DNA from 2 places in the Stenotrophomonas sp. a6 genome. Region 1 is predicted to be linked to the other one. Evidence: predicted binding sites of a transcription regulator. Region 1 holds the regulator's gene; the other holds the start of a gene.
The links. The regulator FliA, encoded in region 1, starts transcription of late flagellar genes. The targets are predictions, from matches to a motif close to TAAAGTTTNNCNNNCNNNGGCCGATAA.
Positions count from the first base shown of each region.

Region 1 (4,609 bases):
CCGCGGTCGGTGCGTTGCCGCCATGCAGCTGGTCGAGCAGGGCCTCGAATTCGTCGTCGGTGATCAGGTCGCTGCCAGCTGCCGCAGGGGCGGCCGCAGCGACCGGCGCGGCAGTGCCACCGTTCATGTCGAACTGCGCGATCAGGTCCGGCGGCGCATAGCCTGGCTCGGTGCCGGAGGACACGGCGTCCAGCATCGACTGCAGGTAGTCCAGCGATTGCTGGGCGGCGTCGAAGTGGTGGGCCTGCAGCACCGCCTGCCCGGCACGCGCGATGCCCAGGGCCTCTTCAGCGGCGTGGCACAGTTCGACCATCGCGGTGACGCCAAGGAAGCCGGCACCGCCCTTGAGCGTGTGGTATCCACGGAACACCGCGTTGAGCTGCTCGGTGTCCTGCGGTGCCTGCTCCAGCGACACCAGCTGTTCGCCCAGGCGATCCAGGATTTCCTGTGCCTCGATGATGAAGTCGGCAGTGATGTCGTCGGATACCGCGCTCATGCTTACAGCCCCAGATCCGACAACAGGTCGTCGGCGTCGTTCTGCGAGACCGCGTGGCGGTCCAGTCCCTTCAGTGCCGGCCCGGCCAGTTCCGGGTCGGTGCGATGCTGTTCCGGCGGCAGGCCGAGTGCGCCGAAGCCCTCGTGCACGCGGCGGACGATGCCGACCACGCGACGGATGATCTGCCCGGTCAGGTCCTGGTAGCTCTGGGTCAGGGCGATCTCGGTCAGGTTGTGGCGGATGCGCTCGAGCTGCGCGTCCTGGCCCGGCTGCAGGCCTTCAGCACGCAGCTGTTCGGTCAGGCTGCGGCATTCCTCGGCCAGGTCCAGGGTGCGGTGCGTGGCCTGTTCGGTCATTGCCACCACGTGGTCCAGGCGTGCGCAGGCGTCGTCCAGCTCACCGGCCTCGCTGGGCACGGTCGGCAGCTCACCCAGTGCCTGCCCCAGCTCGCGGGCCAGCCGCGAGAGGCCGCTCATCATCGGCTGCGTACGCAGCGCGACCAGTCCGTCGATGCGCTGCCGCCAGGCGGCCTCGTCACCGGACTCGAGTGCGTCCAGGGCTTCCTGCAGGCGCAGGGCGAGGGCGCTCTTGTCGACCGTGGTATCCATCAGGCGCTGGCCGCCAGGCGTTCGAAGATCTTGCCGAGCTTCTCTTCCAGCGTCTGCGCAGTGAACGGCTTGATGATGTAGCCGTTCACGCCGTTCTGGGCGGCTTCGATGATCTGTTCGCGCTTGGCTTCGGCGGTGACCATCAGCACTGGCAGGGTCTTCAGCTTGGCATCGGCACGGATCGCCTTCAGCAGCTCGATGCCGGTCATCACCGGCATGTTCCAGTCGGTGACCACGAAATCGAACGGCTGGCTCTGCAGCAGCGACAGCGCGGCATGCCCGTCCTCGGCTTCGGCGGTATTGGTGAAGCCCAGATCGCCCAGCAGGTTCTTGACGATCCGACGCATGGTCGAGAAGTCATCGACGATCAGGATGCGCATGTTCTTGTTCAAAGCAGAGTTCCTTTGTTGTTCATTCCGGGCGGCCGGGGGCAGCCGCCTCGGGCATGTTCATTCTTCCAGGCCGGCGTCCGCCGCCTCGAAAATCTTGAGCCGGCCACGCAGGCGCAGCACCGCCTGGCCGTGGATCTGGCAGACCCGCGACTCGCTCACGCCGAGCACCGCGCCGATCTCCTTCAGGTTCAGTTCCTGCTCGTAGTAGAGCGAGAGCACCAGCTGTTCGCGCTCGGGCAGGTGGCCGATGGCCTTGCCCAGCTCGCGGCCGAACTCACCACGCTCCAGTACCTGCTGCGGGGTCGGGCCGCCCTGGGCGACGGTGTCCAGCTCGCCCTGGTCCTCGATGCGCGACTCCAGGCTCAGCACCTGGCCACGGGCGGCGTCTTCCATCAACCGCAGGTATTCGGGCAGCGGCATCTCCATCGCTGCGGCCACTTCGGTGGCGCTGGCGGCGCGGCCGCTGCTCTGTTCCAGGCGGCGGATGGTGGCGGCGGCATCGCGTGCACGGCGGTGCACCGAGCGCGGCACCCAGTCGCCACGGCGGATCTCGTCGATCATCGAACCGCGGATGCGGATCGAGGCATAGGTCTCGAACGAGGCGCCCTGGTCGGCGTCGTAGCTGCGCGACGCTTCGATCAGGCCCATCATGCCGGCCTGGATCAGGTCGTCCACTTCAACGCTGGCCGGCAACCGCGCGGCCAGGTGGTGGGCGATGCGCCGCACCAGGTCCGAATGCTGGGCGATGACCTCGTTGGCCGCCGAGCGCTGGACTTCCCTGTACTGGGCTGCGCCTTTCATGCGGCCACCCCGCGCTGCTTGAGGATGCGCTCGAGGAAGAACTCGACGCCGCCACGCGGTTCGGTCGGCGCCTGCCAGCGTGCGGTGCGACGCGCGATCTCGGTGATCGCCAGCGCGGCCGGGCTGGACGGGTAGGCCTTCACCACCGGCTGCTGGCGCTGCACCGACAGGCGCAGCCAGTCGTCCTGCGGCACGCAGCCCAGGTAGTTCAGCGAAACATCGGCGAGGAACTTCTCGCACACGCGGGTCAGCTTTTCGTACAGCACGCGGCCCTCGTTGGGGTCGCGCACCATGTTGGCCACTACCTGGATGCGGTCCACGCCGCGTTCGCGCGACAGCACCTTGATCAGCGCGTAGGCGTCGGTGATCGAGGCCGGCTCGTCACAGACCACCACCACGGTGTCCTGCGCGGCCTGGCAGAAGGTCAGCACGCCGTCGGTGATGCCTGCGGCGGTGTCCACCACCATGATGTCCAGTTCGCGTTCCAGCTCGGAGAACACGTTGACCAGGCCGACGTGCTCGGCCGGGGCCAGCTCGGCCATGTGCCGGCGGCCGGACGCGGCCGGCACCACCAGCACGCCGTTCGGGCCTTCGACGATGACGTCGTCCAGCGAGCAGCGGCCGGCGACCAGGTCGGCCAGCGTGAAGGTCGGGTTCAGCCCCAGGATCACGTCGATGTTGGCCAGGCCCAGGTCGGCGTCCAGCAGCAGCGTGCGCTTGCCCATCCCGGCCAGTGCCACCGCCAGGTTGGCGGACACATTCGTCTTGCCCACGCCGCCCTTGCCGCCAGTTACGGCAATGGTGCGCACAGGGCCGAGCGGCTCGCTGCGGGTGGCCGACAGCGGGAAGGTCTTGGTCAGCTTGGCGTACTCACGCGACGGCATGGTTCAACTCCGGGTTGCAGGGCATATCGGCCGCGCGGCGCAAATCTTCAAGGCGAAGTACGAGATTGGCCGCACTGGCCCGGTGCAGGTCCTCCGGAACATCCTGGCCATCGGTCACCCAGGTGATCGGCAGGGCGTGGTCCACGGCCACTGACAGGGCGTTGCCGAAGCGGCCGGTCTCGTCCAGCTTGCTCAACACCAGGCCCTGCAGGTTGGCGGCGCCGAAGCGGCGGACCACCTCGTCCATGTCGCCGAAGCTGGTGTTGGCCGGCAGCACCAGCAGGGTGCGTACCTGGCGGGCGGCGCGCAGCCACTGCAGCTGCGCGGCCAGCGCGCGGTCGCGCGGGCCCAGCCCGGCGGTGTCGATCAGCACCAGCTTGTAGTCCTTCAGGCGTTCCAGCAGCTGGTCCAGGTCGGTGCCGCTGTTGGCTTCGTGCACCGCGATGCCGAGCTGGCGGCCGTAGCCGTACAGCTGCTCGCGGGCGCCGATGCGGGTGGTGTCGGTGGTCACCAGGGCGACGTCACGCGGCGCGTGTTTCTCGGCGAAGCGCGAGGCCAGCTTGGCGATGGTGGTGGTCTTGCCGGCGCCAGTCGGGCCGACCAGGGCGATCACGCCGCCTTCTTCCAGCGGGTCGACCGGGGCGATCGGCAGCTTGCGCGAGATCAGCCCCAGCATCAGGCCTCGGCCACGATGGGCTTCGGTCTCCAGCGGGATCTGCATGGCCACGTCGCGGGCCAGCCCGGCGTCGAAACCGTACTCGTCCATCAGGTCCAGCGCGGTGGCGCGCACCGGGCTGCCACGCAGGCGCTCGTCGGTGAAGCGGTTCATCTCGCGCTCGATCACCTGGCGCATGCCGGCCACTTCCTGGCGCAGCTGGCGGATTTCGGCGTCGTCCTGGGCAACCACGGTCAGCGTCGGTGCCGGGGCCAGCATGGGGGCCGGGCTGGCTTCGCCGGCGGCTTCGAGCGCTGCCGTTTCGCTGGCGGCGATGTCAGGCTGGACATCGGCCATGGCAGCGCCCGGCAGCGGCGGCGGCTGCACGGCGGGGGGCACGCTTTCGTGATGCGTGTCGTGCGGCGGGTCGATCTGGAAGCGGGCGCGGTTGGCCGGCGCGGTGACGGCCGGGCCCGGTGCAACGATGGCCTCGGCGAACGGGGCGAAGATCTGTTCGGGCAGCGCCGGTTCGTTGACGGCGGCGCGCGCCAGGGTGGCTGCGAAGCCGGTGCTGCCGCGGGTCGGCACGATCTCGTCGGCGCTGTCCAAGGTGCGGCCGGTGGCACCCACGGCCGCACGGGCGAGGGCGGCCACGGCCGAGGTGGTGGCGGCCACCGGCTCCGGCGCCGGGGCAGCGCTGCGGCGGCGGGTGACCGCGGCGATCACCGCGTCAGCAGCGGTGCGCGGCTTGGGAGCCGGCGGCGGTGCGACAT
Region 1 covers NZ_CP133161.1:2,108,603-2,113,211, forward strand. The annotation lists gene Q9Q79_RS09770 (chemotaxis protein CheA) at 1-496, opposite strand, end outside; gene Q9Q79_RS09775 (protein phosphatase CheZ) at 499-1,104, opposite strand; gene cheY (chemotaxis response regulator CheY) at 1,104-1,496, opposite strand; gene Q9Q79_RS09785 (RNA polymerase sigma factor FliA) at 1,554-2,297, opposite strand; gene Q9Q79_RS09790 (P-loop NTPase) at 2,294-3,181, opposite strand; gene flhF (flagellar biosynthesis protein FlhF) at 3,168-4,609, opposite strand, start outside.

Region 2 (4,609 bases), 2.2 Mb from region 1:
GAGCCCCTGGGCCTGCAGGTCGCCGCGGTCGATCAGCTTGAGCAGCGCCAGCAGTTCACCGCGGAAGAAGGGTTGGCGACGGCCGGCGCAGGACAGCGTGGCCAATGACTGCAGCAGCGGGCGCTTGCCGAACACGCGGCCGTAGTCGCTCTCCACGCCCCAGACCGCGACGATAGTGGCCGGATCGACGCCGTACTGCGCCGACACGCGATCGAGCAGGTCGCGGTGCTGCTGCAGCAGGGCGCGGCCATCAGCCACGCGCTGGCGATCGACCAGCGCGGCCAGGTAGTCCCAGATCGGCGTGGTGAATTCGGGCTGTGCATCGAGCAGGCCGAGCACGCTCGGGTCCGGGGTGAGGCCGGCGGTGATCGCGTTGAAACGGTCGGGACTGATGCCTTGTGTCACAGCGGTGGCCTGCAGGCCCGACAGGCAGCGGCTGAACGCCGGATCGATGTCGCCGGCAGGCGCGGCGGGCGCTGTCGGCGCCGAGGCAAGAGCGGCCGCCAGGCCGAGCGTGGTCAGAATGGGCATGGCGTCCTCCGTGTTGCCGTTGCACGGCCATCTTAGGGGTAGCGCTGCTGCTGAACCTGAAGCGGTACCGGCTGGCCGTCCGCCCTAGATGGCACGCAACAGGCGCAGGCCATAGGCCGGGCCTTCAGCATCCCAGCGCTGCATGACCTGCAGGCCAGCCGGCTGCAGCAGCGCTTCGAAGCTCTCGTCGGTGTACTTGTGGCTGTATTCGACGCGGATCGGTTCGTCGGCCTCGAAATGGAAGGTCCGGCCATCCAGATGGACGTCCTGCGCCCACTGGCTGACCAGGTCGGTTTCAATGCGCAGCCGCGCGGTGCTGTAACGGGCGCGGTGACGGAATCCGTCGAGATCGAAGTCGCTGCCGATCTCGCGATTGAGCCGGGCCAGCAGGTTGAGGGTGAATGCGGCGGTGACGCCCTGCGCATCGTTGTAGGCTGCTTCGATAAGCGCCGGATTCTTGTGCAGGTCGATGCCGACCAGAGCCAGGCCGTCGCGGCCCATCGTCTGGCGCATCGCGCGCAGCAGCGCGACCGCGTCTTCGCCTTCAAAGTTGCCCAGCGTGGAACCGGGGAAGAACAGCAGCCGTCGCGCGGGTTCGCGTTCGGGCATGGGTACGGCGACGGGACGGGTAAAGTCGGCACAGACCGGCAGCATCTCCACCTCGGGCAGCGCCGGGGCCAGGTGGTCGATGCTGGACAGCAGCGCGGCACGCGAGATTTCAATGGGCGTGTAGGCCACCGGGTCGTGCAGGGCGGCCAGCAGCAACGCGGTCTTGCGGCCACTGCCGCTGCCCAGTTCCACCACGTGCAGGTGCGGCCCGACGCTTCGGGCGATGTCCGGCAGTACCCGTGAAAGCAGGGCCAGCTCGGTGCGCGTGGGGTAGTACTCGGGGGTCTGCGTGATCTGCTCGAACAGGCGCGAGCCGCGCGCATCGTAGAAGTACTTGGACGGCAGCTGGCGCGGCGTGCGCGACAACCCGGCCACCACGTCGGTGAGGATCTGCTGGCGGCCGGGGGTGAGATCGGTCAGCGCCTGCAGTGCGTCGTGCACCGTACTCATGCGAGATCCCTGGCCAGGCGCAGCCCGGAGAACTGCCAACGCGCCGGGGGCATGAAGAAATTGCGGTAGCTGGCACGCACGTGGCCACGCGGCGTGGCGCAGCTGCCACCGCGCAGCACCCATTGCCCGCACATGAACTTGCCGTTGTATTCACCGAGGTTGCCGGCGAAAGGGCGGAAGCCCGGGTAGGCGCCATACGCACTGTGGGTCCATTCCCATACATCGCCGAACAGCTGACGCAGTCCACTGCCCCCTGCAGCCTGCGGGTGCAGCCGATCGTCATCGGCAAAATGACCGCGAGGCGGCAGCGTTGCGGCGGCAGCCTCCCACTCGAACTCGCTGGGCAGGCGCGCACCGGCCCAGCGGGCGCAGGCATCGGCCTCGTAGTAGCTGAGGTGGCAGACCGGCGCATGCGGATCCAGTTCGCGCCAACCGCCCAGGGTGTACTCGCGCTGCAGGGCGTCATCCCAGTACAGCGGGTGCTGCCAGCTCTCGGCTTCGCGCAGCGCCCAGCCTTCGCTGAGCCACCAGCGCGGTTCGCGGTAGCCGCCGGCGTCGATGAAAGCGCGGTACTCGGCATTGCTGACGGGACGCTCGGCCAGTGCGTGCGCGGGGAGCAGCACGCGATGCGCCGGCGATTCGTTGTCGTAGGCGAAGGCGGTGTGCTGCGGCCAGGCTGCGGCGCCGATGGTGACGATGCGCTCGGGCGACTCGATCCAGCCCTGCGCACTGGCAGGGCTGGTTGCAGGCTGCAGGTCCTCGCGGTAGGCCGGCTGCAACGGATTGCACCAGAACGCGTGCTTGATGTCGGTGAGCAGCAGTTCCTGGTGCTGCTGTTCGTGCTGCAGGCCCAACTGCAGGTGCTGCAGTGCCTGCTCATCAAGGTCGCCTGCCGCCAGCCGCGATTGCACCTGTGCATCGACCTGCTGGCGGTAGTCGCGCACCTGCTGCAGCGATGGCCGCGACAGCAGCCCACGCTGCGGCCGGGCATGCGCCGGGCCGAGGCTCTTGTAGTAGCTGTTGAACAGGTAGTCCCAGGCAGGGTCATGCGCCGGTGCAGGTGGGAAGCCGGCCAGCACGAAGCGTTCGAAGAACCAGGTGGTGTGGGCCAGGTGCCATTTGCTCGGGCTGGCATCGGCCATGCTCTGCAGCATGGCATCTTCGGCGCTGAGGGGGGCTGCCAGGTGCATGCTGCGGTTCCGCACACATGCGTACTGGCGGGCGAGATCGCGCTGCGGGGCAGCGACGGCGGTGGCTACGCTGTCCATCCGGGCAGCATCTGCGCAACAGGGTGAGTGCGATGTCATCGTTCGACGTCAACGCGTTCACATGCGTGACCATCCCGCATTCAAGAAGCCGGTGCGAACGCCGCTAACGGCAATGCTGCGGCCGCGTCGTCACCGCGCTGGAATTCCTGCTTGCCCCTGCATCCGCTCCGCCAGCCTGCGCATTACCTGTTCGTGCTGCCCGCCGTGCTGGTTGCCGTGGTGCTGTGGGCAGCACTGGGCAACGAAGACGTTGCCAGTCCGGCCCAACGCATCCTGCCCTGGCTGCTGGCCTGCCTCGGCGCCGGCCTTGCCCTGCTCTACCACCAGGTGCGTACGCTCTGCCTGCTGCTGGTGGTGGCGGTCATGTTCGCGCTGCTGCACCAGGACGTGGGCGGCTACCTGCACAGCGGCCACGTCACGGCGCTGACACCGCTGCGCTTCCATGCCATTTCGGCCTGGTTGCCCTTGCTGTTCGCGGGCCTGGCATTGTGGCCCGAGCGCGGGCGGCGCCGCCACGACCTGCTGTTGCGGAGTGTTGCCAGTGGCACCGCGCTGATGATCTTCCTGCTGCTGGCCACGCAGCAACCCCGGGGCATGCACGATCTGCTGTCCAACCGCCACTGGAGCTGGATTCCGGCCGACTGGAACGCGCTGGCACAGCTGCCAGCGCTGCTGTTCCTTCTGGCAACCGCCGCGCTGGGCTGGCAGGCCTGGCGGCATCCGCGCCCGTTGCACACGGCGATGCTGCTGGCCCTGCTGTGCCTGTGGTGGATGCTGCCACGGGTGTTCCTGCAGCCGGTGCTACTGCCGGCACTGGCCAGCGCGGCCCTGCTGCTGATGCTGGGCGCGATGCTGCAGGAGTCCTTCCATATGGCCTTCCGCGATGAGCTGACCGGCCTGCCGGGGCGCCGCGCCTTCAATGAGACCCTGCAGCGGGCGCGCGGCACCTACAGCATCGCGATGGTGGACGTGGACCACTTCAAGTCGTTCAACGACACCCACGGCCACGACACCGGCGACGACGTGCTGCGCCTGGTGGCCTCGCGCCTGGGCCGGGTGGGCGATGGTGGCCGGGCGTTCCGCTATGGCGGCGAGGAGTTCGCGGTGGTGTTCCTGGATCGTCCCGCAGCGGCCTGCGTGGATGCAGTCGAGGCGCTGCGGCAGACCATCGAGGACACCCGCATGCAGCTGCGCGACCGGAGCACGCGCAGCCGCGACGATGAAACAGGGCGCCGGCAGCGCGGACGCGGCGGAAGCGGGCAGACGGTGCAGGTGACGGTGAGCATCGGGCTGGCAGACAGCCGCGTGGATGAGCGGCCAGCGGCAGTGATCAAGGCCGCCGACCAGGCGCTGTACGCAGCCAAGGACGGTGGTCGCAACCAGGTCCGCGCGCATGCCGGCCAGCGCGTGCTGGCGGCACGCGGCGGCTGAGGCTCACACCGCGTCGAGGTAGTACCAGCGGCCGTCGACGCGCAGGAAGCGGCTGTGCTCGGCCATCTTCACCGCGCTGCCGCCGCCCACGCGGTAGCGGGCGGTGAAGCGCACTTCGGCGCTGTCGGCGCCGGTGACGGTGTGCTCGTGCACGGTCAGGCCCAGCCAATGCGTACGCTGGCCGGGCGCGTCATCCAACGACAACTCGGCCGGACGGGTATCCGGATGCCAGCTCTGGCGCAGATAGTCCGCCAGTCCCCGCACATAGGCGCTGTAACGTGATCGCATCAGGCGCTCGGCATCGGGGGCGGCCTCACCGG
Region 2 covers NZ_CP133161.1:4,439,458-4,444,066, forward strand. The annotation lists gene Q9Q79_RS20275 (lytic murein transglycosylase) at 1-531, opposite strand, end outside; gene egtD (L-histidine N(alpha)-methyltransferase) at 616-1,590, opposite strand; gene egtB (ergothioneine biosynthesis protein EgtB) at 1,587-2,858, opposite strand; gene Q9Q79_RS20290 (GGDEF domain-containing protein) at 3,009-4,289, shown strand; gene Q9Q79_RS20295 (YchJ family protein) at 4,293-4,609, opposite strand, start outside.
Region 2: the regulator FliA is predicted to act here: its motif matches at 2,939-2,965, upstream of Q9Q79_RS20290 (GGDEF domain-containing protein).